DNA from 3 places in the Blautia hansenii DSM 20583 genome. Region 2 is predicted to be linked to each of the others. Evidence: riboswitches for the same ligand, from Rfam matches in the RefSeq annotation. Region 2 holds a riboswitch; each other region holds the start of a gene.
The links. Region 2 has a riboswitch for thiamine pyrophosphate ahead of thiE (thiamine phosphate synthase). Riboswitches for the same ligand answer to the same signal wherever they lie in the genome.

Region 1: it holds a riboswitch for thiamine pyrophosphate, as region 2 does, so the genes downstream of both, thiC (phosphomethylpyrimidine synthase ThiC) here and thiE (thiamine phosphate synthase) in region 2, are expected to answer to the same signal.
Region 3: it holds a riboswitch for thiamine pyrophosphate, as region 2 does, so the genes downstream of both, thiS (sulfur carrier protein ThiS) here and thiE (thiamine phosphate synthase) in region 2, are expected to answer to the same signal.

The regions. Positions count from the first base shown of each region.
Region 1 is NZ_CP022413.2:653,723-658,537, reverse strand. Features, by position in the region: gene CGC63_RS03195 (MATE family efflux transporter) at 1-61, opposite strand, end outside; gene CGC63_RS03190 (adaptor protein MecA) at 211-969, shown strand; gene CGC63_RS03185 (DUF1858 domain-containing protein) at 1,027-1,227, opposite strand; gene CGC63_RS03180 (4Fe-4S ferredoxin) at 1,401-1,571, shown strand; gene CGC63_RS03175 (MerR family transcriptional regulator) at 1,623-2,060, opposite strand; TPP riboswitch at 2,174-2,274, shown strand; gene thiC (phosphomethylpyrimidine synthase ThiC) at 2,356-3,663, shown strand; gene dnaB (replicative DNA helicase) at 3,741-4,815, opposite strand, start outside.
Region 2 is NZ_CP022413.2:1,626,757-1,631,571, reverse strand. Features, by position in the region: gene CGC63_RS08155 (extracellular solute-binding protein) at 1-608, shown strand, start outside; gene CGC63_RS08150 (biotin transporter BioY) at 709-1,254, shown strand; gene CGC63_RS08145 (DUF1284 domain-containing protein) at 1,251-1,676, shown strand; gene CGC63_RS08140 (bacteriohemerythrin) at 1,700-2,122, shown strand; gene CGC63_RS08135 (arsenate reductase family protein) at 2,137-2,490, shown strand; TPP riboswitch at 2,488-2,593, shown strand; gene thiE (thiamine phosphate synthase) at 2,689-3,345, shown strand; gene thiD (bifunctional hydroxymethylpyrimidine kinase/phosphomethylpyrimidine kinase) at 3,342-4,136, shown strand; gene CGC63_RS08120 (DUF362 domain-containing protein) at 4,213-4,815, opposite strand, start outside.
Region 3 is NZ_CP022413.2:2,611,976-2,616,790, forward strand. Features, by position in the region: gene thiH (2-iminoacetate synthase ThiH) at 1-894, opposite strand, end outside; gene CGC63_RS13230 (thiazole synthase) at 905-1,681, opposite strand; gene thiF (sulfur carrier protein ThiS adenylyltransferase ThiF) at 1,683-2,312, opposite strand; gene thiS (sulfur carrier protein ThiS) at 2,317-2,514, opposite strand; TPP riboswitch at 2,792-2,893, opposite strand; gene CGC63_RS13245 (Rpn family recombination-promoting nuclease/putative transposase) at 3,089-3,955, opposite strand; gene CGC63_RS13250 (MerR family transcriptional regulator) at 4,028-4,815, opposite strand, start outside.

The sequences.
Region 1 (4,815 bases), 970 kb from region 2:
TGGGCATTGCAAAAAGCAATAATGTTTTTGTAATCGAACCTTGTGTTAAATCTTTCTGCATGATGCACTCCTTTCTTTGTTCCATATTTTACCATAATCTGCCTGATTATGAAAAGTAACTATTCCGTCTTTACAAGCTTATCACGCATAGTATATAATGTAAAAGAGAAAATAGCATCTTTAGATAATAAACAGACAGGATGTGATGTTATGAAAATAGAAAAAATTAATGAAAATCAGATACGCTGTACACTTACAAAGGAAGATTTAGATGCAAGACAGCTTCGTTTAAGTGAACTGGCGTATGGAAGCGATAAAGCAAAGGAGCTGTTTCGGGATATGATGAAACAGGCAAATTTGCAATTTGGTTTTGAAGCAAATGATATTCCTCTGATGATTGAAGCAATTCCCATTTCCTCAGAAAGTATTATCCTGATTATTTCCAAGGTAGAAGACCCTGAAGAGCTGGATACCCGCTTTTCTAAGTTTACCCCATTCGGTGAGCCTTCCTCTGAGCCTGCGCCTCCTATTGAAATGGAAGGAGCAGATGACATCTTGGATCTCTTTGCCAAAATATACAAGGCCAGTGAAGAGCAGAAAAAGAAAAAGGAAAAAAGGGAGAAAAAAGAAGCTGTTGCTCAGGGAACTGAGAAAAATTCGCCTGCCGAGCATATCAATTTAAGAAGAGAATATGTTTTTCCTGACTTAGATACGGTTATCGAGGCAGCTCACGGATTAAACAATTTCTTCCAAGGCTTTAACTCCCTGTATAAAGACGAAAGGGCAGATACCTATTCTCTGCTTCTTCATCAGGATCAGACCTCACCGGAGGATTTCAACCGTGTTTGCAATATGCTTTCCGAATATGGCAACGGCAAAAAGCTGTCACCTGCCAGAGAAGCATTTCTTGCAGAACACAAGGGATGTATTCTCTCTACCGAAGCTTTACAAAAACTGACACTAATCTAGGATGCTAAAAGGAGTTGTTATATCCCTGTAACCCGGGATACAGCAACTCCTTTTTCATTATTTATTTTCTAAAAAATCGTTAATCTGAGCAACTAACATATTTCCGTCAATTCCGTGAACCATAGCTGCCTCTGCAATGCTTTCTCCCTGTGCGGAAGGGCATCCGATGCAGTGCATGCCTGCTCTCATGAGAATTGGAACAATGTTTTCATCTAAACGGATTAACTCACCGATTGTCATATCTGGTGTTACCTTCATGAATATTTCCTCCTTGTTCTGTTTTATGAATTTTATTATAATCTCTTTCCTCCTTATGTTCAACTCTTTTTCTGCATTGTTTCTAAATTAAGACTTGTATTATAGAAGTAAATATATTAGAATACAGCTAAGAACTGAATTCTTAAGTTCAGAATATAAAGGAGGATATAATCATGGCATACGTAATTACAGATGAATGTGTAAGCTGCGGAACATGCGCTGGCGAATGCCCAGTTGAAGCTATTTCCGAAGGTGATGACAAATACGTTATCGACGCTGATACATGCGTTGACTGCGGAACATGCGCTGGTGTTTGTCCAACAGAAGCTATCGTTGAAGGCTAATATTTTTTAGAAAAGAGGCAGAACTTTCAAAGTCCTGCCTCTTTCTTTTTCTCATCTTCTCGAAAATATCCCTTTCTTTTTGGAATTTTTCTTTTCTAAAGCAGCCGCTACCTCACGCCTTGACTGCTGATAATTACGAATTCTTTCATCCAGCTTCTTATATCTGTCTTCTCCTGTTTTTTTCTCCTTTAACTGCGCCTTTACAAGCTTGCTGATAATCTCCATAAATTCCGGGGAAATCCTGCTCTCTTTTTCCTGCTTCTGATAAAAAAGCTCCGCCAGTTTTCCGATTTCTTTTAATGAATATCCTTTTTTCTTTAGTTCCTTAATACTCAAAAAAACCTGAATATCCCATCGGGTGTAGTATCTGTGTCCCAACTCGTTTCTCTTAATAGGAAGCTTCATTTCTTCCTCCCAGTACCGCAGTACATGAGATTGAAGCTCTAAAATTCCCACGGCTTCAGAAACAGAGTAAATGGTCTCCTGCATACCTTAACCCCTTTCTCGCTTTCTCTTAATTATTATAACAAACACACTTTAAATTGCAAGAAAATACGTTCGACAAAAACATTGACAAGTCCCCACCGCAGTGCTACACTGAGAAAAAACAACCAGGGAGCCTTAGGGCTGAGAGGAAGTCTGACTTCGACCTGTATTACCTGATTTGGATTATGCCAACGTAGGGAGTTTATACCAGCATTTACAGTGTCCGTATACCCTTTTTTGGTACGGGCACTTTTCTATTTCGGGGAGTTTTTTAATAAAATAAGATTGGAGAATGAATATGACGTACACAACGCAAATGAATGCCGCACGACAGGGTATCATCACCAAGGAAATGGAAGCTGTGGCTGCAAAAGAACAAATGGATGTGCAAAAGCTTCGTCAGCTTGTGGCGGAAGGAAAAGTAGCTATTCCTGCCAATAAGCTGCATACCTGTCTGGAGGCAAACGGAATTGGCTCTATGCTGAAAACAAAAATCAATGTCAATCTGGGAACTTCCAGAGACTGGAAGGACCTTGATATGGAGCTTGAAAAAGTAAACGACGCAGTAAAAATGGGCGCTGAGTCTATTATGGATTTAAGCTCCTTTGGCGATACGCAGAAATTTCGCCGCAAATTAACCTCAGAATGTCCTGCAATTATCGGTACTGTACCGATTTATGATGCTGTTGTCTATTACCACAAGCCGTTAAAGGAAATCACTTCCGAAGAGTGGATTAATATTGTGGAAATGCACGCAAAAGACGGCGTAGATTTCATGACTATTCATGTAGGTATCAATAAAAATACCGCTAAACGCTTTAAGGAAAACAAACGCCTTACCAACATTGTTTCCAGAGGAGGCTCTATCATCTTTGCATGGATGGAAATGACTGGACAGGAAAACCCGTTTTACGAGCACTACGACCGTATTCTGGATATCTGCCAACAATATGATGTTACTATGAGCCTCGGTGACGCCTGCCGTCCCGGCTGTCTTGCTGATGCAGGAGATATTTCTCAGATTGAGGAGCTTGTTACTTTAGGCGAACTGACAAAACGCGCATGGGAAAAAGATGTTCAGGTTATCATTGAAGGACCGGGACACATGCCTTTAAATCAGATTGAAGCAAATATGAAAATTCAGCAGACCGTATGTCAGGGCGCACCTTTCTATGTGCTCGGACCTCTTGTAACCGATATCGCTCCCGGCTATGACCATATCACTGCTGCTATCGGAGGTGCAATCGCTGCCACCTACGGCGCTTCTTTTCTGTGCTATGTAACACCTGCGGAGCATCTCCGCCTTCCTGATGTCAATGACGTAAAAGAGGGGATTATTGCATCCAAAATTGCCGCTCATGCCGCTGATATTGCCAAAGGTATTAAAGGCGCTGCCGACTGGGATTATGAAATGAGCACTGCCAGAAAAAATCTGGACTGGGAAGAGATGTTCCGCCTTTGCATTGACCCGGAAAAAGCAAAACGCTATCGTGCAGAGGCAAAGCCGGAAAAAGAAGACACATGCAGTATGTGCGGGAACTTCTGTGCCGTAAAAAATATGAATCGAATTTTAGATGGAGAAATTGTAAATATTTACGATGAGTAAAATGTCTCATTAGCAACCACAAAAAGACCACCCATAAACCTTAACAGGAGGAAGGGTGGTCTTTTAAAATTATATTCTTATTTTTTCATATTCACAAACTTTGTATAGTTCGGCAGCCATACCAGATTTACTGTTCCGATAGGACCGTTTCTCTGCTTGGCAATAATAATCTCTGCTATGTTTTTATTTTCGGAGTCTTTATTATAATAATCATCACGATAAATAAACATAACTACGTCGGCATCCTGTTCAATAGCTCCTGACTCTCGAAGGTCAGAAAGCATTGGTCTGTGGTCAGGACGCTGCTCTACGGCACGGCTTAACTGAGAAAGCGCTACAACAGGCACGTTCAACTCTCTGGCAAGCGCTTTTAAAGAACGGGAAATCTCTGAAATTTCCTGCTGTCTGGACTCACTTCTTCCGCTTCCTGTCATAAGCTGCAAATAATCGATAAAAATAACTCCCAGATTATGCTCCATCTTATACTTTCTACACTTGGAGCGCAGCTCTGAAATAGAAATACCCGGCTTATCATCAATGATTAAATTGGATTTGCCTATAATATTTGCGCCTTCAATGAGCTTTGCCCATTCTTCATCCTCCAGATTACCTGTTCGGATGTTCTGTGAGTCTACCTTTGACTCCAATGCCAGCAGACGGTTTACCAGCTGTTCCTTTGACATTTCCAAGCTGAAAATCGCCGCTGTCACATCATTATGAAATGCCATATACTGAGCAATATTCAAAACAAAAGCTGTCTTTCCCATAGAAGGACGAGCCGCTACCAAAATCAAATCAGAGGGCTGAAAACCGGACATTTTATAATCTAAGTCAATAAAACCTGTGGGAATACCGGTTACACTGCCCTGACTTCTGGAGGCTTTTTCGATTTTCTCAATGGCGTTTAGCACAACCTGACGAATGGGAACAAACTCCTCACTGCCTCTGTTCTGTACCAAATCAAAAATTTTCTTTTCTGTAACCTCTAAAATATCCTGCATCTTTTCTTTCCCCAGATAACAGGCGTTTGTAATTTCTTCTGTGGTCTTTATCAGCTTTCTCAGCATAGATTTTTCTGCCACAATTTCCGCATAATATTTTACATTTGCGGAAGTAGGCACGGCTGACAGTAAATCCCTTACAAACTCCATG
Region 2 (4,815 bases):
ATGTATTGCAGGAGTATGAAACCTTTGAGGACAGACTTTATGTGGTGGTGCGAAAAGGATATGAGCATCCGGAAATTGTGGCAAAGTATATCAGTGTGATTTTTGATTATTCCCGCTATGATGACAAAGAGGCAAATGAAGTAAATGAGTATTTTTCATTAAATGTAGACCCTACGGCAAGACCGTTGAACATTAACGTGGATTATCGGGATACACTGTATCAGACAACGGAAAATATTCGAAATGCGCTGAACAAAGAAAAGCCGTCCTCCTCCTTGACAGGGCTTGAAAAGTCTTATTATCGTACGTGTAAGGCTTATTTAGACGGAAATCTGACTACGGCAAATGCCTGGGCCGCCTATACCTCCCGTATTACGGCAGTAGGCACACTGGTGGACTTGAATTTTAAAAGCCGTCAGCCCCTGCCTCTTTCAGGAGAAGGCTTAAAGGTCGGAGAAGACCTTTTGAAATTGGAGCAGCAGACCTTTATACAGATTGTCTGTGGTGAAAAAACGGTGGGCTATTTTGATACTTTTGTGAAAGAATGGTATGCAGCGGGAGGAAAGGATTTTACTCAAAAGGCTCGCACAGCAGCAGAAAATGAATGATTGTAAACCTAAAAATAAAATATAGTTGACAATTAAAGGCGGATTGTGATACGATACCTTTGCAAAAATAAGGACAGAAGAAAGGTAACGAAAAATGATAATGGCAAAAGAAAACAACAAAACTTATGATTTAGTGTATATTAGCATGTTTACGGTATTAATCGCAATCTGCTCATGGATTTCCATTCCGGCAGCAGTTCCTTTTACCTTGCAAACCTTAGGCGTTTTTCTGGCAGTGGGAATTCTGGGCGGTAAAAGGGGAACGATGGCTGTTTTGGTGTATATTTTACTGGGAGCTATCGGAATTCCCGTTTTCGCAGGCTTTTCTGGCGGAATTGGTGTTCTTACAGGAACAACAGGAGGCTATATTGTAGGATTTCTGGCATCCGCTCTTGTGATGTGGGGTATGGAACGTGCTTTCGGAAAAGGAAAAAAGATACAAATTCTCTCTATGCTTGTAGGATTATTGGCATGCTATGCAGTAGGAACCTTATGGTTTATGGCAGTATATACTCATCAGACCGGTGAAGTGGGAATTTTAGCAGTTCTGGGCTGGTGCGTATTTCCGTTTGTGATACCGGATATTTTAAAAATTGCTTTGGCGGTAATATTAAGCGGAAGATTAAAAGGAGCAGTCAGAAGATGAAACAGGAAGGTTTGAAAATCAGGGCACATCATGGTATGTGCCTTCATTTTTTTGAAGGAAAAGGATATAGTAATGAATTTACGGCTCACATGCAGAAAATTTATGAAGAAATGCAGAAAAATCCAGAGGTCGAGGTGGTTGCCTGTGGGGATGAAATCTGTAAAAAATGCCCGAATTTAGAAAACGGAGTCTGCAATACATGGGAGCTTGTTCTGCATTATGACAGAGAAGTTCTAAAATGCTGCGGGCTGGCTGAGGGAATAAAAATTTTCTGGAATGATTTTGCAAAGCTGGTGGAGGAGAGGATTATTTCTTCAGGAGAACGTCAAAAGATATGCGGAAATTGTCAGTGGTCGTCTATATGCTCAAAGAAAGTAGAAAAAAGCCTATTGGAAACTGAAAAAAATTGTGTTACACTATAAAAAAACCACTGGAGGGAAAGAAAATGAGAGCAGAATTTGATGAAACATTAGTAACCGGAAATGAAATGATTGATGGACAACATAAAGAACTGATTGAACGTATTAACCAGCTTTTAGAAAGCTGCGAAGACGGACAGGGCAAAGTGAAAGCAATTAAAATGTTGGATTACTTATTAGATTATACAGAATTTCATTTCAGCGCAGAAGAAAAATTACAGGAAGAAATTCAGTATCCGGGAATCGAAGAACATAAAGTAAAACATGCAGAATTTAAAAATGCTGTAAAAGAACTTCAGGAAATGCTGGAAGAGGAAGAAGGACCGACAGAAGCGTTTGTAGCTCAGGTTAAGAAAAATGTAGTAGATTGGTTATTCGACCACATTAAAGGCTTTGACCGTTCTGTGGCAGAATATAAATTTATGGCTTCCAACGCAGACAGATTATAATTAAGAGGTTGTATATGATATTATTTGTAGAATATCCCAAATGCAGTACCTGTCAGAAGGCAAAGAAATGGCTTGTAGAAAATCAGGTGGAATTTGAGGAGCGTCATATTGTAGAAGACAATCCTTCTAAGGAAGAACTCAAGGCTTGGTATGAAAAAAGCGGACTTCCTTTGAAGCGTTTCTTTAATACCAGCGGAATGAAATACAAAGAATTGAAGCTAAAGGATAAGCTGCCTGCTATGACAGAGGAAGAACAGCTTGAGCTTCTGGCTTCAGATGGTATGCTGGTAAAACGACCTGTGCTTGTAGGGAATGATTTTGTCCTTACAGGCTTTAAGGAAAAAGAGTGGACAGAAAAATTAAATTAAAGTCAGCAGGGGAGTCCGTGGGCGGGCTGAGAGGAAGTTATCAACTTCGACCCTTTAACCTGATATGGGTAATGCCAGCGTAGGGAGATGAATGTGAAAACCGGGAAACGTGCAGGCGTTTTCCGGTTTTTTACTTTATAGCTGTAAATGCTGGAAATTCACAGTCATTATAATATAAAAAACAGGATAGGGGAAAAAATGAGATTAGAAAGAAAAAATATGTGTTTATATGCAGTTACGGATAGAAGCTGGATAGGAGAAAAGAGTTTTTTGGAGCAAATTGAGGATTCTTTGAAGGGTGGAGTTACTTTATTGCAGCTTCGTGAAAAGAATTTAAGCAGGGAGGAGTTTTTAAAAGAAGCACAAGAAGTGAAGAAATTGACGGACAAGTATGGTGTGCCTTTCATTATCAATGATGATGTGGAAATTGCATTACAGGTAGATGCAGCCGGTGTTCATGTAGGACAAAAGGATATGGAAGCAGGAGAAGCCAGACAAAAGCTGGGAGCAGATAAAATTTTGGGAGTGTCTTGTCGCACTGTAGAGGATGCAAAAAAAGCAGAACAAATGGGAGCAGATTATTTGGGAGTAGGGGCTATGTTTGCAACTTCTACAAAAACAGAGGCAGAAGTAATTACAACAGAACGTTTGAGGTCTATTTGTCAGGCAGTAGCTATTCCGGTTGTGGCAATTGGCGGCATTAAGGAAGAAAATATAACAAAATTAAGGGACTGCGGTATTTCAGGTGTTGCAGTGATTTCAGGAATTTATGCTCAAAAAGATATAGAAAGTGCTTGTCAGAGATTTTTAAAGCTGTCAAAGGAAATTACACAGCAGGAGGTAAAAGAAAAATGAAAAAAGTATTAAGTATTGCAGGTTCGGATTGTAGCGGAGGCGCAGGAATTCAAGCAGATATCAAAACTATTTGTGCACATAATATGTATGCCATGACAGCGATTACTGCATTAACAGCGCAGAATACTACAGGTGTTTATGATATTGTGGAAGTATCTCCGGAATTTATAGCAAAGCAGTTGGATTGTATTTTTCAGGATATTTATCCGGATGCTGTGAAAATCGGAATGGTTCCAAATAGCGAGATTGTCTGTGTTATTTCTGAAAAATTACGGGAATATCAGGTGAAAAATATTGTAGTGGATACAGTTATGGTATCGACAAGTGGAAGCAGACTGATGCAGCAAGAAGCTTGTAAAGTGATGAAGGAACAGCTTTTTCCTTTAGGAAAAGTATTGACACCTAATCTTTTTGAGGCTGAGGTTCTTTCGGGAATAGAGATAAAGAGTCAGGAAGATATGGTATTGGCAGCAGCAGAAATTGGAAAATATACGCAGGGAGCAGTTTTGGTAAAAGGTGGACATTTGACGCAGGGAGCAGATGATCTTCTCTATGAAAATGAGAAAGAAATCTGGTATTGCAAAGAAAAAATTGAAAATCCCAATACACATGGTACAGGCTGTACTCTGTCTTCTGCCATTGCATGTAACCTTGCCAAAGGGTATTCTTTACAGGAAAGTGTAAAAAATGCCAAGGAATATCTCACTGGAGCCATTGAGGCTGGACTGGATTTGGGAAAGGGCAGAGGACCACTTAATCATCTCTATAATACAGTGGTAATAAAGAATTAAAGATATTTATAATAATTTAAAGTGTGCTTTATTTATGGTTCCTAAAAAAATAAAGCACACTTTTTTTGATAAAGTATTATTTCACTGTAATAAGTTTATATTTACTGTTTCCAATTCCGATTTTTTCTCCATGAGAAATAGCTGTTTCCCAACAGGTTTCAGGGAAAATGCTATGGAAGTGGTCGTGATTGTGGCAAGCTCTTTCTTCTTCACTGCAATCTCCCAACATACTGTTAGAAAGAACAGGTTGAGCATTTACGGCTTCTGCACAGGCCATATCAAGAGCTACGGGATCGAAAGAAGCAAACATTCCTACATTTGGAACGATGGCAGCGTCATTTTCTCCATGGCAGTCACAATATGGAGATACATCGATTACCAGACTGATATGGAAATGAGGGCGATTGTCAATAACTGCCTTTGTGTATTCTGCAATTTTGCAGTTTAAGATTTCATTTGACTCGTCAGAAGCAGATAAAATTGCATCTTTTGGACAGACACCAATACATCTTCCGCAGCCAACACATTTATCGTGGTTAATGGTTGCTTTTTTATTTTCAAATTCTGGAGCGTCATGGGCACAAATTTTTGCACACATTTGACATCCAACGCATAAATTTTGGTCTACGTGAGGTTTTCCGGCAGAATGCATTTCCATTTTTCCGGCTCTGGAGCCACA
Region 3 (4,815 bases), 990 kb from region 2:
AATCGGACGCAGTCTGGGGCAGGAAAAAGCGATTTCTCCATGAGGATATTTTTTCTGCAAAAGCCATCCGTGCATTCCTGTGGCAAAGGCATCTTTTCTAAAGTCGTCCAGCCCTAAAAGCGCCCCAAAGCCCACACCTCTCATGCCGCCCTTCAAAGCTCTTTCCTGAGCGTAAAAACGATAAGGGAATATCCTTTTATGCCCTGCAAGATGAAGTGTTTCGTATTTATCAGAGTTATAGGTCTCCTGAAAAACAGTCACATAATCAGCTCCGCACTTATGCAGATAAGCATACTCATCTGCGTTTACAGGATAGATTTCAAGACCAATCACTCGGAAATATTTTCTGGCAATTTTACATGCTTCTCCTATGTATTCTACGGTGGATTTACTCCTGCTTTCTCCTGTCAGAATTAAAATTTCCTGCAAACCGCTTTTGGCAATCGCAGCCATTTCCTGCTCAATTTCCTCCGTATTTAACTGTGCTCTTTTTATCTTATTATGGCAGTTAAATCCGCAGTATATACAGTAATTTTCACAGTAATTTGCGATATAAAGAGGGGTAAACATAGCCACGGAATTACCAAAATATCTTTCCTTTTCCACCTTCGCACACTGAGCAATTTCTTCCAGCAAAGGCAGTGCCGCCGGTGACAATAGCGCTGCAAAATCCTCCGGTGTTTTTCTTTCGTGAGACAATGCTCTCTTTACATCTGCTTCTGTATAAGTTTCATAATTGTAATTCTCTACATAATTTAAAACCTTATCTAAAATATCAGACTCCAACACCTCCATATCCGGCATATACTTCATGTGGTCAATCCTGTTTTTCTTCTGATGCTCCTTGATTTCATCACTTAAAATGCTTTCATTTATATGATTTTCCGTACTCATTTTCTCTCTCCTAATCTTCTAAATATCCAGTAAGCGGTGAAGATGCACTGCCGCCTTTTTCTTTTACTCTGCCAAGTCCTGACAAGTACGCACTTCGTCCTGCTTCCACTGCATTTTTAAATGCCTCTGCCATAAGAGGAACGTCTCCGGCTGTTGCAATGGCTGTATTTGCCATAATTGCTGTTGCTCCCATTTCCATTGCTTCACATGCCTGAGAAGGTCTTCCGATGCCTGCATCGACAATAATCGGAAGTTCAATTTCGTCAATTAAAATCTGAATAAATTCTTTGGTACACAGCCCTTTATTAGAGCCGATAGGTGCTCCAAGAGGCATAATGCAGGCAGCTCCTGCACTCACCATATCTCTGGCTGCGTTTAAATCAGGATACATATAAGGCATTACAATGAACCCTTCCTTAGCCAGAATTTCTGTTGCTTTTGCTGTTTCATAATTGTCAGGAAGCAGATATTTGCTATCTCTCATAATCTCGATTTTCACAAATTCGCTTTGACAGATTTCTCTGGAAAGACGGGCAATACGAACAGCTTCCTCTGCATTTCGTGCCCCTGATGTATTGGGCAAAAGCGTTACATTCTTTGGAATATAATCTAAAATATTGGCAAGTCCTCCCTCATTTGCACGGCGAAGCGCCATGGTAACAATCTCTGCTTTTGCCTGCTCCACCGCTGCCTGAATTAATTCCAGAGAATACTTCCCTGAGCCCAAAATAAATCGTGATTGAAATTCGTGATTTCCTAATTTCCATGTATCTTTTCTTGTTTCCATTTTATATATCCTCACTTTCAATAATTAACTTTGTAATCAAATTTGCCTGATGTGCTGCACAAAGAGCAACACGAGGCGCCATAAGCCCCCTACCCGGCACGGACTGGGAAACTCCGTCTCCACAAATATAAAAGTTTTTTCCCACCTTGCGTGTCTGTATCTCATTACTTTTTCCATATCCTGCCATGCCGTTGCCTGCCACCAGCACTTTATCGGGAAAATATTCCCGAATTCCGTTTACTAGCATTGCTTTCTGTTCTGCGCGGTCGAAAGCTTCACAAATATATTTATCTTTCTGAAATAGCCGAGGAATATCCTCCCCTTTTACTTTTCTGCAATCTGTCTGAATGTCCAAATACGGATTAATATCCAGCAAAATTTCTTTCAAAGCCTCTGTTTTTTTCATACCAATATGTCTGAGAAAATAATACTGTCGGTTTAAATTCGTCAAATCCACCTCATCAAAATCCAGCAGATGCAGATGTCCAACACCAATTCTGGCAAGAGATACGGCTATATTAGAGCCTAATCCCCCAAGTCCTGCCACCGCAACCTGTGCTCTCCATAATTTTTCCTGCACAGCAGTTGAATGACGGCTGCAAAGAGCTTCCCAGATTTCTCTTTCTTCCACTTTATCAGCCCCCTCCCACAAAGCTCACAATTTCAAGTTTATCTTTACTGCGAAGAATTGTATCCTTATATTGCTGTTTGGGCACAATTTCTCCATTTAATTCTGCCGCAATATAATCCAAACAATATTGGCGTTCCCTTACAAGTTCTGCAAGAGAAATCCCCTCCGGAATATCTTCCGGTTTTCCATTTAAATAAATCATCCTTTTCCTCCTTTTTATAAGAAAGATTGCGCAATAGCGCAATCTCCGCGCGCGAGCGGTTCACAAAATGATAATTTCACTTCCGCGAGCTGCGCATCCTTGCGGAGCATTTTTTATTACATAGGACGCAATTTCCTATGTAATAAAAAAGAGTTCACGAAAAAATACACCCGCGGTGGTGCACCCCTTCATGAACTCTCATTCACTCTCAACTTCTTCGGTAAACAACATTTTCCTATAAAAAATAGAAAAGGAAATCGAAGAACCCGATTTCCTAAATTTACCACTTCTGTATCCCTACGTTGGCATTATCCACATCAGGTTTATGGGTCGAAGTTCGCAACTTCCTCTCAGCCTGTATACAAGCTCCCCTGTTTTCTTATTGATGTAACTATAAAACTTTTCTTTAAAATTGTCAACCGATTTTTCCGTGTTACAAAATTAAAAATAGAATTCCTCTGCTTTTTTGAAATTTTGCCGAAACGGCATTGAAATGTTTTTATTTGCCTGCAAATCTTAATTTATAAGACTTGCAGGTTTATTTGATTTGATTTTGAATTAGTATTTTTAAATATTACATTTTAGAAATGAAATCATCCAGTGATTGAGATTTTAAAGCTATCTGCATCCAATTTCTAATCACTTCTATATCCTGCTGTTGATGTAAAGTTTTCAGAAGATTTTCCGGCAATTCTCCAAATCTGTTTAATGCCATCTGGAGCATTCCTTGCGCTTCCTCTAATTGTCCGGTTTTCCTGCCTTCTTCTCTACCTTCTCTGCGTTCATCTTTTAACAATAATTCCAAAAGCATAAATCTCTCCTCCATTTCCCTACTTTCCCTGATATGGGTGACCGATTTCTGCACTTGTCTTACATAATCATCCTGAAAGTCCTTTTGACTTTCTTTTAAGTCTGCATGCACGAATTTCAGAAAAGAAACCAATTCTTTCGGCACTTCTTCTGCATTTTCTCCACGAGTATTCAAAAACATAATACAGCGCCCATCTTTTAGAGAAGCTTTTTCTGTTTCCTCACAAGCTGTCCAAAAAGTATAACGATACTTTCCTTTCCCGAAAGGGTCGAAGTCACATAGGAAAATCACATAACTGTCGGGCAGTTCTGCATATTCGCAACCCTTTAACAAAAGCTCCATATCCATCTGACTTTGATAATAACGACTTCTGCGTCCCAATGCAGGCTGTTTTAACACCTGCATTTCTATATTATAGCGGGTATTATTTTCATCTTTCGCATAGACGTCTAATCGCACCCCTTTATATTCCGGATGATAGACAATATTTTTCTCTGTACTGATTTCTACATGGTCCACTTTCATGGAAAGAGCACGTTCTAAAAAGCCTTTGCAGTTTTCTTCATCTGACATCACTGCTGCAAACATAAAATTGTTTTTGATTGTAAGATTTTTTAATAAGGTATTCATATTTTTTCCTCCACTTTACAGAGGAATTCTATGAAATATAGTATAGCAGATACAGAAAAAAGTTGCCAGCCTCTATTTCATTTTCTCTACCTGACAGCTTATCCTGCACACATAATCTTTTTCTTCCTGCACAGTCAAGCTGTCCAATACACCGTCCTCGTAAAAATATCCACCTAATATCAATTCATGTTCCTTAGCATATTGCAACATTCTGGAGTATGTCTCCCCAACATTTTTCCAACTTCCTTTATGATAAGCACACAAATAATTCCCGGCTTCTCGAATGCTATACCCTATCTTCTTTGGCTTTGTATCCAGCATTTGATAAAAAACATGGTAATTATCAAAAACGCCCTGCTCGATATCTTCTTTTTCCTGACGATAACCTATGGGATAAGCACTTTTTATCCCATGCTCCATACAATAATCCCATAGCTTACCAATGGCTTTTGCCCATGCTCTGTCATCATTTTCCTTAACACTTCTCTCTACTAAATAACGCTGTGGTTCTTGACGGATGGTAATTTCATCTAAATCTTTCTGTAAATTTTGGTGTATCAGTTTACTCTTTTCTGTAATCCAGTTTTTTACTGATTTTAAATGTTTGATGCGGTCACTGATTATCTGCTCTTCATGCCGGAAAAGCTGTAAAAACTGTTCCGGTGTGCGGTTCTGCATATACTCCTGAATTTCTTCCAGTGTCATATCCAGCTCACGTAATACATAAATCACGTCCAAAACCTCTAACTGCGCTGCTGAATAATAACGATAACCATTTTCTCTATTCTTAATTTCAGGAGAAAACAATCCAATTTCATCGTAATAAAACAGCGTGTGCTTAGATACTCCTGCCAGCTTGG